Regions from separate parts of the Blastococcus sp. SYSU DS1024 genome, predicted to be linked through region 1. Evidence: riboswitches for the same ligand, from Rfam matches in the RefSeq annotation. Region 1 holds a riboswitch; the other holds the start of a gene.

Region 1 (7,701 bases):
CATGTCCTGCACCACCCGCTTGGCGAGGTGCAGCGTCGACACGCAGTTCAGCTCCACCATCCCGATCTCGGCCTCCAGATCGGTCTCGACGAAGCGACCCCCGACCCCCACGCCGGCGTTCAGCGCGGCGGCGGCCAGCGGCCGGCCTGCCCCGCGCACGGCCGCGACGACCTTCTCGACCTCCGCGCGCACGGTGAGGTCGGCCCGGATGGGCGAGACGGCGGCGCCGCGCTGGCGCAGCTGGAGGGCCGCGGCGTCCAGCTCCGGATCCTCGGCGACGACGACGAGGTCGAAGCCGTGCTCGGCGAACTGCTTGGCCAGCTCCAGCCCGATGCCGCTGGAGGCACCGGTCACGAGGGCGAGGGGACGGGTGGTTGCTTCGGGCACGGGACCTCCACGGGCGCATCGGCGGACTGCCCGCTCCTGCCCAGGAACCGCACGGCGCACTCCTGGCGCGTGTCGGCCGCCGTCGACCCTGGGTAGCCCCCGGCCGTGGACCGGTCGCGCCCGCGGGGAGGGGCCGGGGACGCGGCGGTGCGCGTGCGGCCGGCCCCGGACCTGCGGTGGCTGCTGTCCGCCCGGTACCGGGCCGCCGGCGAACGGCCCCTGACGCACGATCCCGAGGCGACGGCCGGGCACCTGGTGCAGGCCGCGGGGATCCCGCTGACCGAGGTGGGGGCGATCCGGGCGGACGGCGCACCGGCGACGCCCGCCGACCGGACCGCCCCCGGCACCGTGCTCGACGTGGACCCGGTGCCGCGGCCGGTCGCCGTCCCGCCCGGCGGGTTCCTCCTCGACGTCGGGCTGGGCGCCCTCGCCCGGCGGCTGCGGCTGCTCGGGGCCGACGCCGCCTGGTCGAACGACGCCGACGACGCGGCGCTGGTCGCCCGGGCGGCCGCCGAGGACCGGGTGCTGCTCACGCAGGACCGGGGGCTGCTCATGCGGCGCGCCCTGCCGCAGGGCGCGCTCGTCCGCGGGAGCCGGCCCGGCGAGCAGCTCGACGACGTGCTCGACCGCTTCTCCCTGCCGCTGGCCCCGCTCACCCGCTGCACCGCCTGCGGGGCCGCCGTCCACCCGGTGCCGAAGGACGAGGTGGCGGAGGAGCTGGAGCCCGGCACCCGCCGCACCTACGACGCGTTCGCCCGGTGCCCGGCGTGCGGGCGGGTGTACTGGCGCGGCGCGCACGCCGCGCGCATCGATGCGCTGGTCGAGCGTGCCCACCGGAGCGGGCGGGGCAGGCAAGCCTGACCTTGGCCCCGGGGGGCCACGGGTCGGCCCCGGCGTGACACGCGGACCGGGCAGGGAGGGAGCGACCACCCGCCCGGAGACCGCCTGCGAGGACCGCCGTGTACCTGTCGAAGACCGAGGCCGCCGTCCTGCCGACGACGCTGCGCGCCCCCGCGCACCGCCCCCATCGGGCCGAGCCGGGCCGCCGCCGGCTGTGGTCGATGCTCGGCCCGGCCTTCGTCGCCGCCGTCGCCTACGTCGACCCCGGCAACTTCGCCACCAACTTCTCCGGCGGCGCCGCCTTCGGGTACACGCTGCTGTGGGTCATCGTCGCGGCCAACCTCATGGCGATGCTGATCCAGTCGCTGACCGCGAAGCTCGGGCTGGCCACCGGCCGCGACCTGGCCACGCTGTGCCGCGAGACGCTGCCCAAGCCGCTCACCCGGGGGCTGTGGCTGCAGGCCGAGGCGGTGGCGATCGCCACCGACCTGGCCGAGATCGTCGGCGGCGCCGTGGCGCTGTACCTGCTCTTCGGGGTCCCGCTGCCGATCGGCGGCATCATCACCGCCGTCGTCGCCTTCATCCTGCTGGCAGCGCAGTCCCGCGGGTACCGCCCGTTCGAGCGGGTCATCGCCGGGCTGTTGCTGGTCATCGGCATCGGGTTCGGCTACACCCTCCTCGGCTCCGGCGTCGACCCGGGCGGGCTCGCCGGGGGCATGGTGCCCTCCTTCGACGGCGCCGAGAGCGTGGTGCTGGCCACCGGGATCCTGGGCGCCACGGTGATGCCGCACGTGATCTACGTGCACTCCGCGCTCACCCCCGGCCGCTACGGCGACGCCGTCACCGCCGGCCGGAGCCGGGAGGGGCGGCGCCGGCTGCTGCGGGCGCAGCGGATCGACATCGTCGTCGCCATGGGCCTGGCCGGGCTGGTCAACGCCGCGATGCTCGTCATCGCCGCGCAGCTGTTCACCCGCGACAGCGGGGTCGACAGCCTCGAGGGCGTGCACGCCGGGCTCGGCGACCAGCTCGGCACCGGCGCCGCCCTCGCCTTCGCACTCGCGCTGCTGGCCTCGGGTTTCGCGTCCTCGTCGGTCGGCACGCACGCGGGGCAGGTGGTCATGGCCGGGTTCCTCAAGCGGCACATCCCGGTGCTCACCCGCCGGCTGATCACCCTGGCGCCGGCGCTGGCCGTGCTCGTGCTGGGCGGGGACCCGACGACCGCGCTGGTGTGGTCGCAGGTGGTGCTGTCCTTCGGCATCCCGTTCGCCCTGGTTCCGCTGCTGTGGCTCACCAGCCGCCGCGACCTGATGGGCGGCTGGGTGAACCGCCGGACCACCACCGTGGCCGGCAGCGTCATCGCGGTCCTGATCATCGGCCTCAACGCCCACCTGCTGGTCGGTCTGCTCGGCTGAACCCGCAGGCACCTCCCGCTCGGGCCGCGCACCCGGCCGTACCGGTCAGACGCCGCGCCAGGCGGCGTCGAAGAAACCGATCTCCAGCTGCATCGCCCGCGAGTAGGCGGCCCGCAGCGCCGGGGTGTCGACCGCGACGGTGTCGAGCAGCCGCTCGAGGGCGGCGGCGAGCTCCTCGAAGCCCGGGTCGGCGTAGGTGCGCACCCACTCCTCGTACGGTCCGGACGCCCGGCCGGCCAGCGACTGCCCGAGGTGGGCGTACAGGCGCATGCACGGGGTCATCGCCGCGCAGGTCAGCGCCACGCCGCCCAGCGAGGCCGTGGCCAGCAGGAAGTCGGTGTAGGCCGACGTCGCCGGCACCGGCCGGACGGTGGTCAGGTCGATGCCCCAGCGCTGCGCGTAGGACGCGTGCAGCCCCAGCTCCTCGCGCACCCCGGCCAGCAGGTCGGCGAAGACGTCGAGGCAGGCGCGGTCGGGGCTGTGCGCGACGCCCAGCCCGTAGGCCCGGGCGAACGCCTCCAGGAAGAACGCGTCCTGCGCCACGTACCCGGCGAACCGGTCCCGCGGCAGCGTGCCGTCGGCGATCCCCTGCACGAAGGGGTGCGCCAGCGCCGCGGCGGCGCGGTCGGCCTCGGCGGTCCAGAGCTCGCGGGCCAGGCTCATGCCGTCGCCACCGCCATGTCCCAGAACGCGATCTCCGCCGCGACGACCTCCAGGAACACGCGCTCGTCACCTCCGCCGACGGCGTCCGCCGCCGCCGCGAGGCCCGCCACGTAACCGCCGAACTCCGGCGCCGTCCAGTGCTCGACGAACTCCCGGTAGGCGGGCGCGCCCGGGAGCGCGGCCGACCAGGCGTCGAGGTAGGTGCGCTCGATGGTCCACAGCGCGGTCAGCGCGGCCGGGACGTCGGCGCCGTCGAGCCGCTCGAGCAGCTCCGCGTAGGCGGCCGTGGCCGGGAGCGCCGGCGCGGACAGGTCCAGCCCCCGGGCCGCCGCCCGCTCCTCGAACCAGTCCAGCTCCTCGACCAGGGCCAGGGCTCCGCGGGCGAGCACCTCCTGGGCCGGCCGGGGCGCCCGGGCCAGCAGCCGCGCCTGGAAGCGGAGGAGGTCGGCGACGAACCGCGCGTCCTGCACCAGCCAGGTGTCGAAGGCCGATGGCGCGATCGTCCCGTCCCGCACGGCGGTGAGGAAGGGATGGCGGGTGGCGTCCGCGAACGCGTCGGCATGGCGGACGGGCAGCTCGTCGACCGGCATGGGCGCCGACTGTACGAGACCCCCTAGGGTGGCGGTGTCACGGCCGAGGCCGTGGTGCGGGAGCTCGGATCGACCGGGCTGAGAGGGCGGCTGCCGCGCCGCCGACCGCTGGAACCTGACCGGGTAATGCCGGCGTAGGGAGCGATCATGAACAGTTTCGGAACCGTCGGCGCAGCCACCCGCGGGGAGGATGCGCCCCTCACCCTGTCCGAGCCGCCGCCCCGGACCCTCGGCCTGCGAGAGACCGCCGGCCTCTGGGCCAGCCTGGGCATCAGCCTGCTGCTGCCCGTGGCGGCCACCTTCGTGGTCCTCGCCGACCGGCCGCTGTGGCACACGCTCGGGGCGGTCGTCGTCGGCGCGGTCATCGGCTCGGTGCTGCTGGGGCTGGGCGCCGCCGCCGGCGCCCGCGAGGGCGTGCCGGCGATGGTGCTGCTCCGCGGCCTGCTGGGCCGCCGGACCTCGTTCCTGCCCACCGGCTTCAACCTGGTGCAGTGCGTCGGCTGGGCCGCCTTCGAGATCCTGATCATCTCCGAGGCGGCCGCCCGTGCCCTCGACGCGCCGCGCTGGCCGTTCGCGCTCGCCGCGGGCGCCATCGCCACGCTGATGGCGCTGCGCCCGCTCGGCGTGGTCCGCGTGCTCGCCCGCTACGCCATCTGGGCGGCGGTCATCGCGGTCGCCTACCTCTTCGTCCAGGTCCTGTCCGAGCCGCTGCCGCCGGTGACCGAGGGCGGGGCGACGTCCTTCTGGACGGCGGCCGACATCGTCATCGCCCTGCCGATCTCGTGGTTCCCGCTGGCGGCCGACTACACCCGGCACGTCCGCAGCGGCCGGACCGCGTTCGTGGGGACGGCGTCCGGCTACGGCCTGGCCACCGTGGCCATGTTCAGCCTCGGGGTCATCGCGCTGGCCGCCTACGGCCGCGGCGGGCTGGACGTCATCGACGCGATGCTCGCCGTCCCGCTGGGTCTGGTCGCCGTCCTGGTGCTGCTGGTGGTGGAGGTCGACGAGGCGTTCGCCAACGTGTACTCGACGGCGGTGTCGGCCCAGAACGTGGTGGCGCGGCTCGACCGCCGGGTGCTGGCCGTGGCGGTCGGCGTGGTGGCGACCACCCTCGCCCTGGCCTTCGACCTCGCCGCCTACGAGCCGTTCCTCTTCCTGATCGGCGCGGTGTTCGTCCCGCTCATCGGGGTCTTCGTCGTCGCCTACTTCCTGCTGCCCCGGGGGGCGTGGGACACCTCCGACACCGCGCGCGCCCGCCCGCTGCTCCTCCTCCCCTGGGTGGCCGGCTTCGTGGCCTACCAGCTCACGCTGCCGACCTTCTTCGCCGGTCCGGGCGCCGCCTGGACGACGTGGTGGACCGAGCGCCAGCTCGACGTGGGCATCGACCCGGCCAACGGCTGGTCGGCCTCGCTGGTGAGCCTCGCCGTGGCCGCGTTGCTGACCGTGGCCGTGGCCCTTCCGGGCGCCCTGCGGCACCGCCGGGCGGCAGCGTGACCGCGTCCCTCGGGGGCCTGCACGTCCTCACCGACGCCCGGGTCGGCCGGGCGGCGCTCGATGCGGTGACCGCCGCCGTCGCCGCCGGCGCCCCGGTGGTCCAGGTGCGGTCCAAGGACGCGACCGACCGGGAGCGCTACGACTTCGCCCGCCGGGTGGTGGAGGTCTGCGCGGGCGCGGGGGCGACCTGCCTGGTCAACGACCGCGTCGACCTCGCGCTGGCCGTCGGCGCCCACGGCACGCACCTGGGCGCCGACGACCTGCCGCTGGACGTCGTCCGCCGGCTGGCCGGCCCGGGGCACCTCCTGGGCGGCACGGCCCGCGACCCGGAGCGCGCCCGCCTCCTGGTGGCCCAGGGCGCCGACTACCTCGGCGTCGGGCCCGCCCATGCGACCACGACCAAGACCGGGCTGCCCGAGGCGCTCGGCCCGGCGGGCGTGCGGGCGGTGGCCGAGGCGGTCGAGGTCCCCGTGATCGCCATCGGCGGGGTGACCGCCGAGCGGATCCCGGACCTGCTCGCCGCCGGCGCCGCCGGGGTGGCCGTCGTGGGCGCCGTCTCGGCCGCGGCCGACCCCGGCGCCGCCACCCGGGAACTGCTGCGGGCCCTGGCGGGCGGGCCGTGACCGTCGTCGTCGTCGGTGGTGGGCTGATCGGGCTGTCGGTGGCGTGGCGGGCGGCCCAGCGGGGCCTGCCGGTCACCGTGGTGGACGACGCGCCCGGAGGCGGTGCGTCGCAGGCCGCGGCCGGCATGCTCGCACCGGTCACCGAGGCCGCCTACGGCGAGGAGTCGCTGCTCCGGCTGTGCCTCGCGTCGCTGGAGCGCTATCCCGCCTTCGTCGCGGAGGTGGAGCGGGCCGGTGGCGTGCCGGTGGGGCTGCGCACCCAGGGCACCGTCGTCGTCGGTTTCGACGAGGACGACATGCGCGCGCTGGACGCCCTGCTGGACTTCCAGCGCGAGCTCGGGCTGGACGTCGAGCGGCTGACCGCGCGGGCCGCCCGGCGCCGCGAGCCCTCCCTGTCGCCGCGGGTCCGGGGCGCCCTGCACGTGCCGGGTGACCACTCGGTGGACGGCCGGGCCCTGCACGCCGGGCTGCTGGCCGCCGCCGCGGCGGCCGGCGTCCGGCTGGTGTCCTCCCGGGTGGCGGAGGTGCGGGTCGTGGACGGCCGGGCGGCCGGGGTGCGGCTGGCCGACGGCACGGAGCTGGCCGCCGACGCCGTCGTGGTGGCCCTCGGCGCGCGCAGCGGCGCGCTCACCGGGGTTCCCCCGCTGCCCGTCCGGCCGGTCAAGGGGCAGATCCTCCGCATGCGGGGGGCCGCCGGCCTGCTGGAGGGGACCGTGCGGGCGCTGGTGCGCGGGCGGCAGGTGTACCTGGTGCCGTACGACGACGGCGTGACCGGGGACGGGCTGATCGTCGGCGCCACCGTCGAGGACCGGGGCTTCGACGCCGCGGTCACCGCCGGCGGCGTGCACGACCTGCTGCACGACGCGCTCGAGGTGGTCCCCGGCGTCTCCGAGCTGGAGCTGGTCGAGACCATCGCCCGGTGGCGGCCCGCGACGGCGGACAACGGGCCGTTGCTGGGACCATCGGGGGTGCCGGGCGTGGTCCTGGCGACCGGGCACTACCGCAACGGCGTCCTCCTGGCGCCGGTGACCGGCGAGGTGGTCGCCGAGCACCTCGCGACCGGCGAGCTGCCCGATCTCGCCGCCCCCTTCACCGCAGACAGGTTCGGAAGGTGATCCGCATGCAGGTGACCGTCAACGGCGTGCCCACCGACGTGGACGACGACTGCACCGTCGCCGCGCTCGTCGAAGCCCGCACCAACGGGCACGGCAGGGTCGCCGTCGCGCGCAACGGCGACGTCGTCCCCCGGAGCGGCTGGGAGTCGACGCGGCTCTCCGCCGGGGACAGCCTGGAAGTCCTCGCCCCCACCGCAGGAGGTTGACCCGATGACCGTGCACGAGGTGGTCCCCGCCCTGGAGCGGGAGGAGCAGGCCGATCCGTTCCTCCTCGGCGGGGAGACGTTCACGTCCCGGCTGCTGCTGGGCACCGGCGGCGCCCCCAGTCTCGAGTCGCTGGAGCGGGCCGTCGTGGCCTCCGGCACCGAACTGGTGACGGTGGCGCTGCGCCGGGTGGAGGCCTCCAGCAGCGCGGCGATGCTCGAGGTGCTGGACCGGTGCGGGGTGCGCCTGCTGCCCAACACGGCCGGGTGCAGGACCGCTCGGGAAGCGGTTCTGACCGCCCGGCTGGCCCGCGAGGCGTTCGACACCTCCTGGGTGAAGCTGGAGGTCATCGGCGACGAGCACACGCTCCTGC
Region 2 (7,701 bases), 130 kb from region 1:
AGGATCAGGTCGAAGTCGCTGCCCGAGGCCACCTGTTCGAACGCCAGGGTGCCTCCGAGGCTCCAGCCGCGGCGGTCGGTGAGCGCATCGCGCGCCACGGCCGCGAACTGGTCGAGATCGCCGGCCACGCTGCCGCTTGTGGAGACGGTGTAGGTCACCGTCCGCTCCGCGGCGGAGGCGGTGGAGGGGGTCAGCAACACGGCCGCCAGGCCGACGAGGACGGCGAGCAGGAGACGAGCAGCTCTGGTCATCAGTTCCTCCGGCGCGGGCCTGCGGCCCGCGCATCCGGGTCGAGGTCGGGGCCGGCGGACGGCGGGGACCAGTCGTACACCGGCTGCTGTCCTGAACCGGTCTACCGCACCCGGACGGGTCGTGCCCATGACGAGTTCATGACGATCCGGCGGCGGCGCGCTCGGCTCCTGCGCGGCGGCGTCTCTTCCCGCCTCTACCGTGCCGGGAGGTCCACGAGGGGGAGCAGATGCCAGGACGACGCCGGAGCGCGAGCAGCACCCGACGGTCGACGGGGACCACGACGAGGAAGGCGGCGCCACGGAAGCCGGCAGCACGGAAGGCCACGCCGAGGAAGGCCACCCCCGAGCTGCCCACCGCGGGCCCGGGAGAGCGGGTGTGGGTGCTGGCCGTGCCGTTCCGCGCCCCCGCACCGGGAGCTGTCTGGCACCCGGGCTTGCAGGCCCACGTGTGGGTGGGCGCCGCACTGCCGCCCGAGCTCGCGCCGTACGACCCACCGGCCTACAGCCTCGAGCGCTTCCTCGAGGACGAGCTCAACGAGGCTCCCCGCACGCTGCCCGAGGCGCGGCCGCTCACGCCACGGGACCAGCAGTGCGACGGCGCCGACGTGGTGGCGGCCCACGCGGCGGCCGGGGGCAGGGTCTTCCTCCTCGGTGACGACCCCGGCGTCGGCAAGACCGGAACGGCGATCCTGGCGGTCAAGGCGATCGCCGAGCAGCGCGACGTCCGCACCGTGCTGGTCATCGCCGACCGGCCGGCCGCCATCACCATCCCGCACTGGGCGCGCTCGATCGCCGGTTTCGGCGACGGTGGCCTGCGCTGGTGCGTGACCACCTGGGACCGGCTCGGCAAGGTGGCGAAGCTGCGCTTCGACGTCGTCGTCGCCGACGAGGCACACATGGTGCGGCACACGACGACGCAGCGGTGGAAGCACTGGAGGGCCGTCTCCGGCGCCGCACGGGTGAAGGACACCCCGTACGTGCTGGCCGCGACCGCGACGCCGGCCCACACGCCGCTCGAACTCCCCTACCTGGCGCCCGAGTTCGCCGCCCGGCACGGGGAGTCGATCAAGGAGTGGGCCGACCTGCCCAAGGCGCTGGAGCGGCACACGTTCCACGTGGAACGTGGCCGCTACGGCTGGCAGTGGACCGAGGACCCCGACGCCCGCCGCGCCGACCTGGCGCGGCTGCAGTCCTGGCTCGCCGACGCCGACCCACCGGCGACGCTGCACCGCCCCGCTCCGTGGGGACCGGTGTCGGTGACGGGGACGCCGGTGCTGCTGACGCCCGCCGAGCGGGCGCAGTACGAGGCGGAGTGGTCGGAGTTCCGCGCGGAGATGCGGCTGGCCCGGCGCGGCCGGCAGTCCGCGCGCGGCCGCGCGGCCCTGCTGCGGTTCCGGCAGAAGGCCGGGCTGATCCGCGTGCAGGCGACGGTCGACTGGATCAAGGCTCAGGTGGAGGCCGAGCGGCAGGTGGCGGTCTCGGTCGAGTTCGTGGAGACGGCGGCCGATCCGATCCGCGAGGCGCTGCTGGACGCCGGCATCCCGGTGGCCGGCATCTACGGGCGCGACCGCTTCGACGTCGAGGCCGAGCGGCTGCGGTTCCAGCGCGGCGAGGCGGCGGTGTGCGTGTTCACGGTGACCGCGTCGATCAGCCTGCACGCCGGCGAGCTGCTGCCCGGCGGGGCGACGGCGTCGGAGGCGCCACGCGTGGGCCTGTTCCACCAGCCGCGGTTCTCCGGCATCCAGGCCCGGCAGGTCACCGGGCGCACCCACCGCGACGGGCGCACCTCGCCGTGGCGTGTGGCGTTCGCCGCCGACACGGTCGAGGAGCAGGTGGCCCGGGTGATGGTCGAGCGGCTCGCCGTCAGCGGCTCCACGGCCGGGGCGGACACCTCGGCGCTGCAGGAGATCGCCGAACTCCTCGACGCCGACTGGCTGCCCGCCGCCGCCCTCACCGAGGGCTGAACGCACCGCCCGGGCTCAGGCGCCCGGGGTGGCCTGCAGGTCGTCGCGAGGCGTCACCAGGTCGGCCCGGACGGGATGGTCGCCGACGCCGGTCTCGGTCCAGGAGACGTCCACGACCTGCCCCGCGCGAAGGGAGCCGCGGGCGCTGGGATGCAGCGCTCCCACCTCGACCCAGCAGTGGCCGTGGAGGTCCGGCGACTCGACGAGGCCGCCGCCCTCGTCGCCGTCCCACCGGACGACCGTGCCCACGCTCGTTCCGCTCCGCACCATCCGCACAGCGTGGCGGGCGACCGACGAGCGGGCAAGCGACGGCAGGCCCGGCCACGGAGGCCGTGGGCGACCAGCAGGCTCATGCCGGGCAGAGCCAGTCGTCCGATGACGGCGCCACGATCCCCTCCAGCGGCGGGAAGCGGGTGCGGAAGGTGAACACCTCCGGCGTGGGCCCGTGCGCCCGCAGGTGGCGGATCCGCGCCTCGGCGTCGTCGGTGGTGGGCAGCGAGCCGGCCGGGATCCACCACAGCGCGGTCGTCGCCTCGGCGGCGCGGTGGAACCACTCCCGGCGCCGCCGCATGATCTGCACGTGCCGCCCACCGAACACGTAGGCGGCCAGCGACTCGACGTCCCGCCAGACGGTGAGGTTGACGATCACGCCGTGGCTGCCCGCGGCGTCCCAGCCGAACGCCTGCACCGAGGTGGCGTTGCCGTCCTCGGTCTGCAGCCGCCAGACGAAGCCGGGCGCCTGGTCGGCCTCGGCGTTGACCTCGTCGAGTGCAGCCATGAAGTCGGCCAGCACGGGACTGCCGAGCGGGGCGAGCAGCCGGGAGACGTTGACCTGGGCGAGATGGTGGTCCACGGGGCGACCGTAGGGCGCCCGCCCGGCCGCGGACCAGGTCGGCGGTGACGGCAGCCGGTCCGCTGCGCTAGGTTCGAGCCCGTACGTGGCACGGGGTGTCCCCGCCCGGGACTGAGAACACACCCGCCGAACCTGCTCCAGTTCGCACTGGCGAAGGGATGTCACCGGCATGTCCGCTGCTGTGGAAGTCGTCGACCTGCGCGCTGCCCGCACGGCGCTGCGCGAGAACGCACCGCTCGTCCACTGCCTGACCAACACGGTCGTGCAGACGCTCACGGCGAACGCGCTGCTCGCCGTGGGCGCCGCGCCGGCGATGGTCGACGCGCCCCAGGAAGCCGGGGACTTCGCCGCCGTCGCCTCCGCCGTCCTGGTCAACGTGGGCACCGTGCACGCGCGCACCGCCGAGGCGATGCGGCTGGCCGCCGCGTCGGCCCGTGCGGCGGGCACACCGTGGGTGCTCGACCCCGTCGCCGTCGGTGGGCTGGCCTACCGGACGGCGCTGGCAGCCGAACTGCTGGAGCACTCGCCCTCCGTGGTCCGCGGCAACGCCTCGGAGGTCATGGCGCTGGCCGGAGCCGGTGCCGGCGGCCGCGGGGTCGACAGCACCGCCGGGGCCGACGACGCCGCCTCCGCCGCCGCGGGCCTCGCCGGGCGCACCGGGGGTGTGGTGGCCGTCAGCGGCGAGGTGGACCTGATCACCGACGGCACGCGGACCGTCCGGGTGGGCGGCGGCTCACCGCTGCTGACCCGCACCACGGGGGCCGGCTGCGCGCTCGGCGCCCTGGTGGCGGCATACGTCGCCGCGACCGGCGACCCCCTGACCGGTGCGGTCGCCGCGCACGCGCACGTCGCGCTCGCCGCGGAGCGGGCTGCCGCGACCGCCGCGGGCCCCGGCACGTTCGCGCCCGCCTGGCTCGATGCCCTGGACGCGGTCGGCCCGGAGGACCTCGCCGGCGCGGACGTGCGGACCGCCTGATGCGGCCCCCGTTCGACCCGACCCTGTACCTGGTCACCGACACGGCGCTGTGCCGGCCGCGCCCGGTGGCCGACGTGGTGCGCGCGGCGGTGGCCGGCGGCGTCACCGCCGTGCAGGTGCGCGACAAGCACGCCTCCCGCCGGGACCTCCTGGCGCTCACCCGCGCGGTCCAGCACGCGGTGGCCGACCGGCCGGACGTCCCGGTCATCGTGAACGACGCCGTCGACGTCGCCCTGCTGGCCGGAGCCGACGGCGTGCACGTGGGTCAGGCGGACCTGCCGGCCGCGGAGGTGCGCGGGCTGCTGGGCCCCGACCGGTTCCTCGGTTTGTCCGTCGAGAGCGCCGACGACCTCGCCGCGACGCTGCGGCTGCCGCGGGGCACCGTCGACCTGGTGGGGCTGAGCCCGGTCTGGGCGACCCCTACCAAGCCGGAGGCGGGTCCCGGGCTCGGGCTGGAGGCGGTGCGGGAGCTCACGCGCACGGCGCGCGCCGGTGGGTTGCTGGCGGTGGCGATCGGCGGCATCGATGCCACCCGGGCCGCCGCCGTGGCCGCCACGGGGGTGGACGGCGTCTGCGTGGTCTCCGCCCTCTGCGCGGCTCCCGATCCTCAGCAGGCGGCGGTTGCGCTGCGCGCGGCGATGACGCCGGTGGGTGCCCGATGACACCGACCGCGCTCACCGTGGCCGGCAGCGACCCCAGCGGGGGCGCGGGCATCCAGGCCGACCTGAAGACGTTCAGCGCCCTGGGCGCCTACGGCACCGCCGTCCTCACCGCGCTCACCGCCCAGAACACGCAGGGCGTGGCCGGCGTCCACCCGGTGCCGGCGGCGTTCGTGGGCCAGCAGCTGCGCACGCTCCTGGACGACGTCGAGGTGCACGCCACCAAGCTCGGCATGCTGGGCAGCGCCGACGTGGTCGGCGAGGTGGCGGCCGTGCTGGGCGAGCGCCGCCCCGGCCCCGTCGTCTGCGACCCGGTGATGGTCGCGACCAGCGGCCACCGGCTGATCGACGACGACGCGGTGGCCGCCGTCCGCACAGAGCTGCTGCCGGTGGCCGACCTCGTCACGCCCAACGTCCCGGAGGCGGCCGCGTTGCTGGACACCGACCCGGCCGACGACGTCGACGGGATGCACGCGCAGGCCCGGGCGCTGCTCGCGCTCGGCCCGGCCGCGGTGCTGCTCAAGGGCGGGCACCTGGGCGGCGCGGAGAGCGTGGACGTCCTGGCCACGGCGGCCGGGACGACGGTGATCCGCCGGCCCCGGGTGAGCACGACCGCCACGCACGGCACCGGCTGCACGCTGTCCTCGGCGATCGCGGCGCTGGCGGCACGGGCCGACGGGCCGCCGGACTGGCCGCCGTTGGTCGAGGCGGCACGCGACTACCTGCACCGTGCGCTCACCGGGGGCAGCGCGCTGCGCATCGGCTCCGGGCACGGGCCGGTGCACCACTTCGCGGGGATCTGGCCGGCATGAGCGCGTTCGGCGACCGGGCCTGGGCGGCGACGGCGGAGCTCCGCCGCGCGATCGACGAGCTGCCGTTCCTCCCCGAGCTGGGCGCCGGCACCCTGGCCATCTGAGCGGGTCCCTGCACACCATCGGCCCCGGACGGGCGATCATCGGGGGATGCGGCGGGAGGCGAGCATCCTGCATCTGGACCTGGATGCCTTCTTCGCCGCCGTCGAGCAGCGGGACAAGCCCTCGCTGCGCGGCCGGCCGGTCGTCGTGGGCGGGGTGGGTGGCCGCGGTGTCGTCGCCACCGCCTCCTACGAGGCCCGCGCCTACGGTGCGCGGTCGGCGATGTCGACCGCCGAGGCACGACGACGCTGCCCCGCCGGCACCGCCTTCCTGGGCGGCCGGTTCGCCGCCTACCGGCGCACCTCCGACGTCGTCATGGGGCTGCTGCGGGAGCTGTCGCCGCTGGTGGAGCCGGTCTCCATCGACGAGGCCTACGTCGACCTCGCCGCCGGCGAGGGACACGACCTGTCGGTGGACGGCGTGACGGCGCTGGCGGCGGAGCTCAAGGAGCGGATCGCCGCGGCGACCGGGGGAGTGACCGGCTCCGTGGGGATCGGGACGTCGAAGCTGATGGCGAAGATCGGCTCGGACCTGCAGAAGCCGGACGGCCTGGTGGTGGTCGCGCCCGGCCGGGAGCTGGACGTGCTGCACCCGCTGCCCGTGACCCGGCTGGGCGGCGTCGGCCCGGCCACCGCCGGGCGGCTGCACCAGGTGGGCGTGAAGACGGTGGGGGACCTGGCGGCCCGCTCGCTGCCGGACCTGGTGGCCCTGGCCGGCCGCGCCCACGGGGCCGGGCTGCACGCGCTGGCCCGGGCGGACGACGACCGCGCGGTGGTGCCCGACCGCGAGGTCAAGTCGGTGTCGCACGAGGAGACCTTCGAGCGGGACCTCACCGACGTCGACGTGCTGACCCGGGAGATCGACTCGATGGCGGCCCGGGTGGGGGAGCGGCTGCGGAAGTCGGCGTTCTCCGGCCGCACCGTGACGCTGAAGCTGCGCCGCTACGACTTCACGACCCTCACCCGCTCCCAGACCCTCCCCCAGCCGACCGACGACCCCCGGCTGATCGCGTCCACCGCCCGGCGGCTGCTGGCCGAGGCGGGCACCGGTGGCGGGCTGCGGCTGCTCGGCGTCGGCGTCTCCGGCCTGTCGGTCTACGCGCAGGGCGACCTGTTCGCCGACGCCGACGAGCCGGACGAGACGCCGACGCTCTCACCGGACGCGCCGGTTCCGGCCGCGGAGCCCGAGCTGCCTCCGGACAAGCGCTGGTGGCCCGGTCAGGACGTGCGGCACGACGAGTTCGGCGCCGGCTGGGTGTGGGGCCGGGGCCTGGGGCGGGTGACGGTGCGCTTCGAGGGGCCGCTGACCCCGCCGGGGCCGGTCCGCACGCTGGCCGCCGACGACCCCGCCCTGCAGCCGGCCGATCCCCCGGACTGGAGACTGCCCGGATGACGCGCTCGTGGTGGGGCTGGGGCACGACCGGTCAGGCGCTTCCCGACGAGGAGTGCGCAGCGCTCGCCGGGATGATCCCCGGGCTGCCGGACCGCCCCCGCGCCGTCCCGTCGCTCGTCGACCTGGCGCTGCCGGCGTCCCGGCTCGGCACGCCGCCCTCGCTGCCGGTGACCACCGATCCGGCCATCCGGGCCGCGCACGCCTTCGGCAAGGCCTACCGGGACGTCGTCCGGGCGCTGTCGGCCGACCTGGCCGGGGCCCCGGACGCCGTCGCGCGGCCGGCGACCGAGGACGACGTGGTCCGGCTGCTCGACTGGGCGGGGTCGGCCGGCGCCGTCGTCGTGCCCTTCGGTGGCGGCAGCTCGGTCGTCGGCGGCGTGGAGTACCGCGGCGACCGGCCGTGGCTGTCGATGGACCTGACGGCGCTGGACCGCGTGCTGGAGGTCGACCCGGTGAGCCGGGCCGCCCGCATCCAGGGCGGCGCCCTCGGGCCGGTGCTCGAGCAGCAGCTGCGCCCGCACGGGCTGACGCTGCGGCACTTCCCGCAGAGCTTCGAGTTCTCCACGCTCGGCGGCTGGCTGGCCACCCGCGCCGGCGGCCACTACGCGACGCTGCACACCCACATCGACGACCTGGTCGAGTCGATGCGCGTGGTCACACCCGTGGGCGTCAGCGAGTCGTGGCGGCTGCCC

Evidence for each region. Region 1 has a riboswitch for thiamine pyrophosphate ahead of ACI79S_RS01680 (purine-cytosine permease family protein). Riboswitches for the same ligand answer to the same signal wherever they lie in the genome.
Region 2: linked by a shared signal. The riboswitch ahead of thiM (hydroxyethylthiazole kinase) and the one ahead of ACI79S_RS01680 (purine-cytosine permease family protein) in region 1 are both predicted to bind thiamine pyrophosphate.

What each region holds. Positions count from the first base shown of each region.
Region 1 is NZ_JBJHAA010000001.1:344,094-351,794, reverse strand. It holds gene ACI79S_RS01705 (SDR family NAD(P)-dependent oxidoreductase) at 1-387, opposite strand, end outside; gene ACI79S_RS01700 (Mut7-C RNAse domain-containing protein) at 535-1,248, shown strand; gene ACI79S_RS01695 (Nramp family divalent metal transporter) at 1,347-2,639, shown strand; gene ACI79S_RS01690 (TenA family protein) at 2,685-3,302, opposite strand; gene ACI79S_RS01685 (thiaminase II/PqqC family protein) at 3,299-3,892, opposite strand; TPP riboswitch at 3,939-4,050, shown strand; gene ACI79S_RS01680 (purine-cytosine permease family protein) at 4,040-5,386, shown strand; gene thiE (thiamine phosphate synthase) at 5,383-6,009, shown strand; gene thiO (glycine oxidase ThiO) at 6,006-7,124, shown strand; gene thiS (sulfur carrier protein ThiS) at 7,130-7,330, shown strand; gene ACI79S_RS01660 (thiazole synthase) at 7,335-7,701, shown strand, end outside.
Region 2 is NZ_JBJHAA010000001.1:212,267-219,967, forward strand. It holds gene ACI79S_RS01035 (DUF3152 domain-containing protein) at 1-251, opposite strand, end outside; gene ACI79S_RS01040 (helicase) at 626-2,215, shown strand; gene ACI79S_RS01045 (hypothetical protein) at 2,231-2,485, opposite strand; gene ACI79S_RS01050 (DUF3291 domain-containing protein) at 2,565-3,068, opposite strand; TPP riboswitch at 3,150-3,244, shown strand; gene thiM (hydroxyethylthiazole kinase) at 3,238-4,044, shown strand; gene thiE (thiamine phosphate synthase) at 4,044-4,706, shown strand; gene thiD (bifunctional hydroxymethylpyrimidine kinase/phosphomethylpyrimidine kinase) at 4,703-5,515, shown strand; gene ACI79S_RS01070 (DNA polymerase IV) at 5,666-7,009, shown strand; gene ACI79S_RS01075 (FAD-binding oxidoreductase) at 7,006-7,701, shown strand, end outside.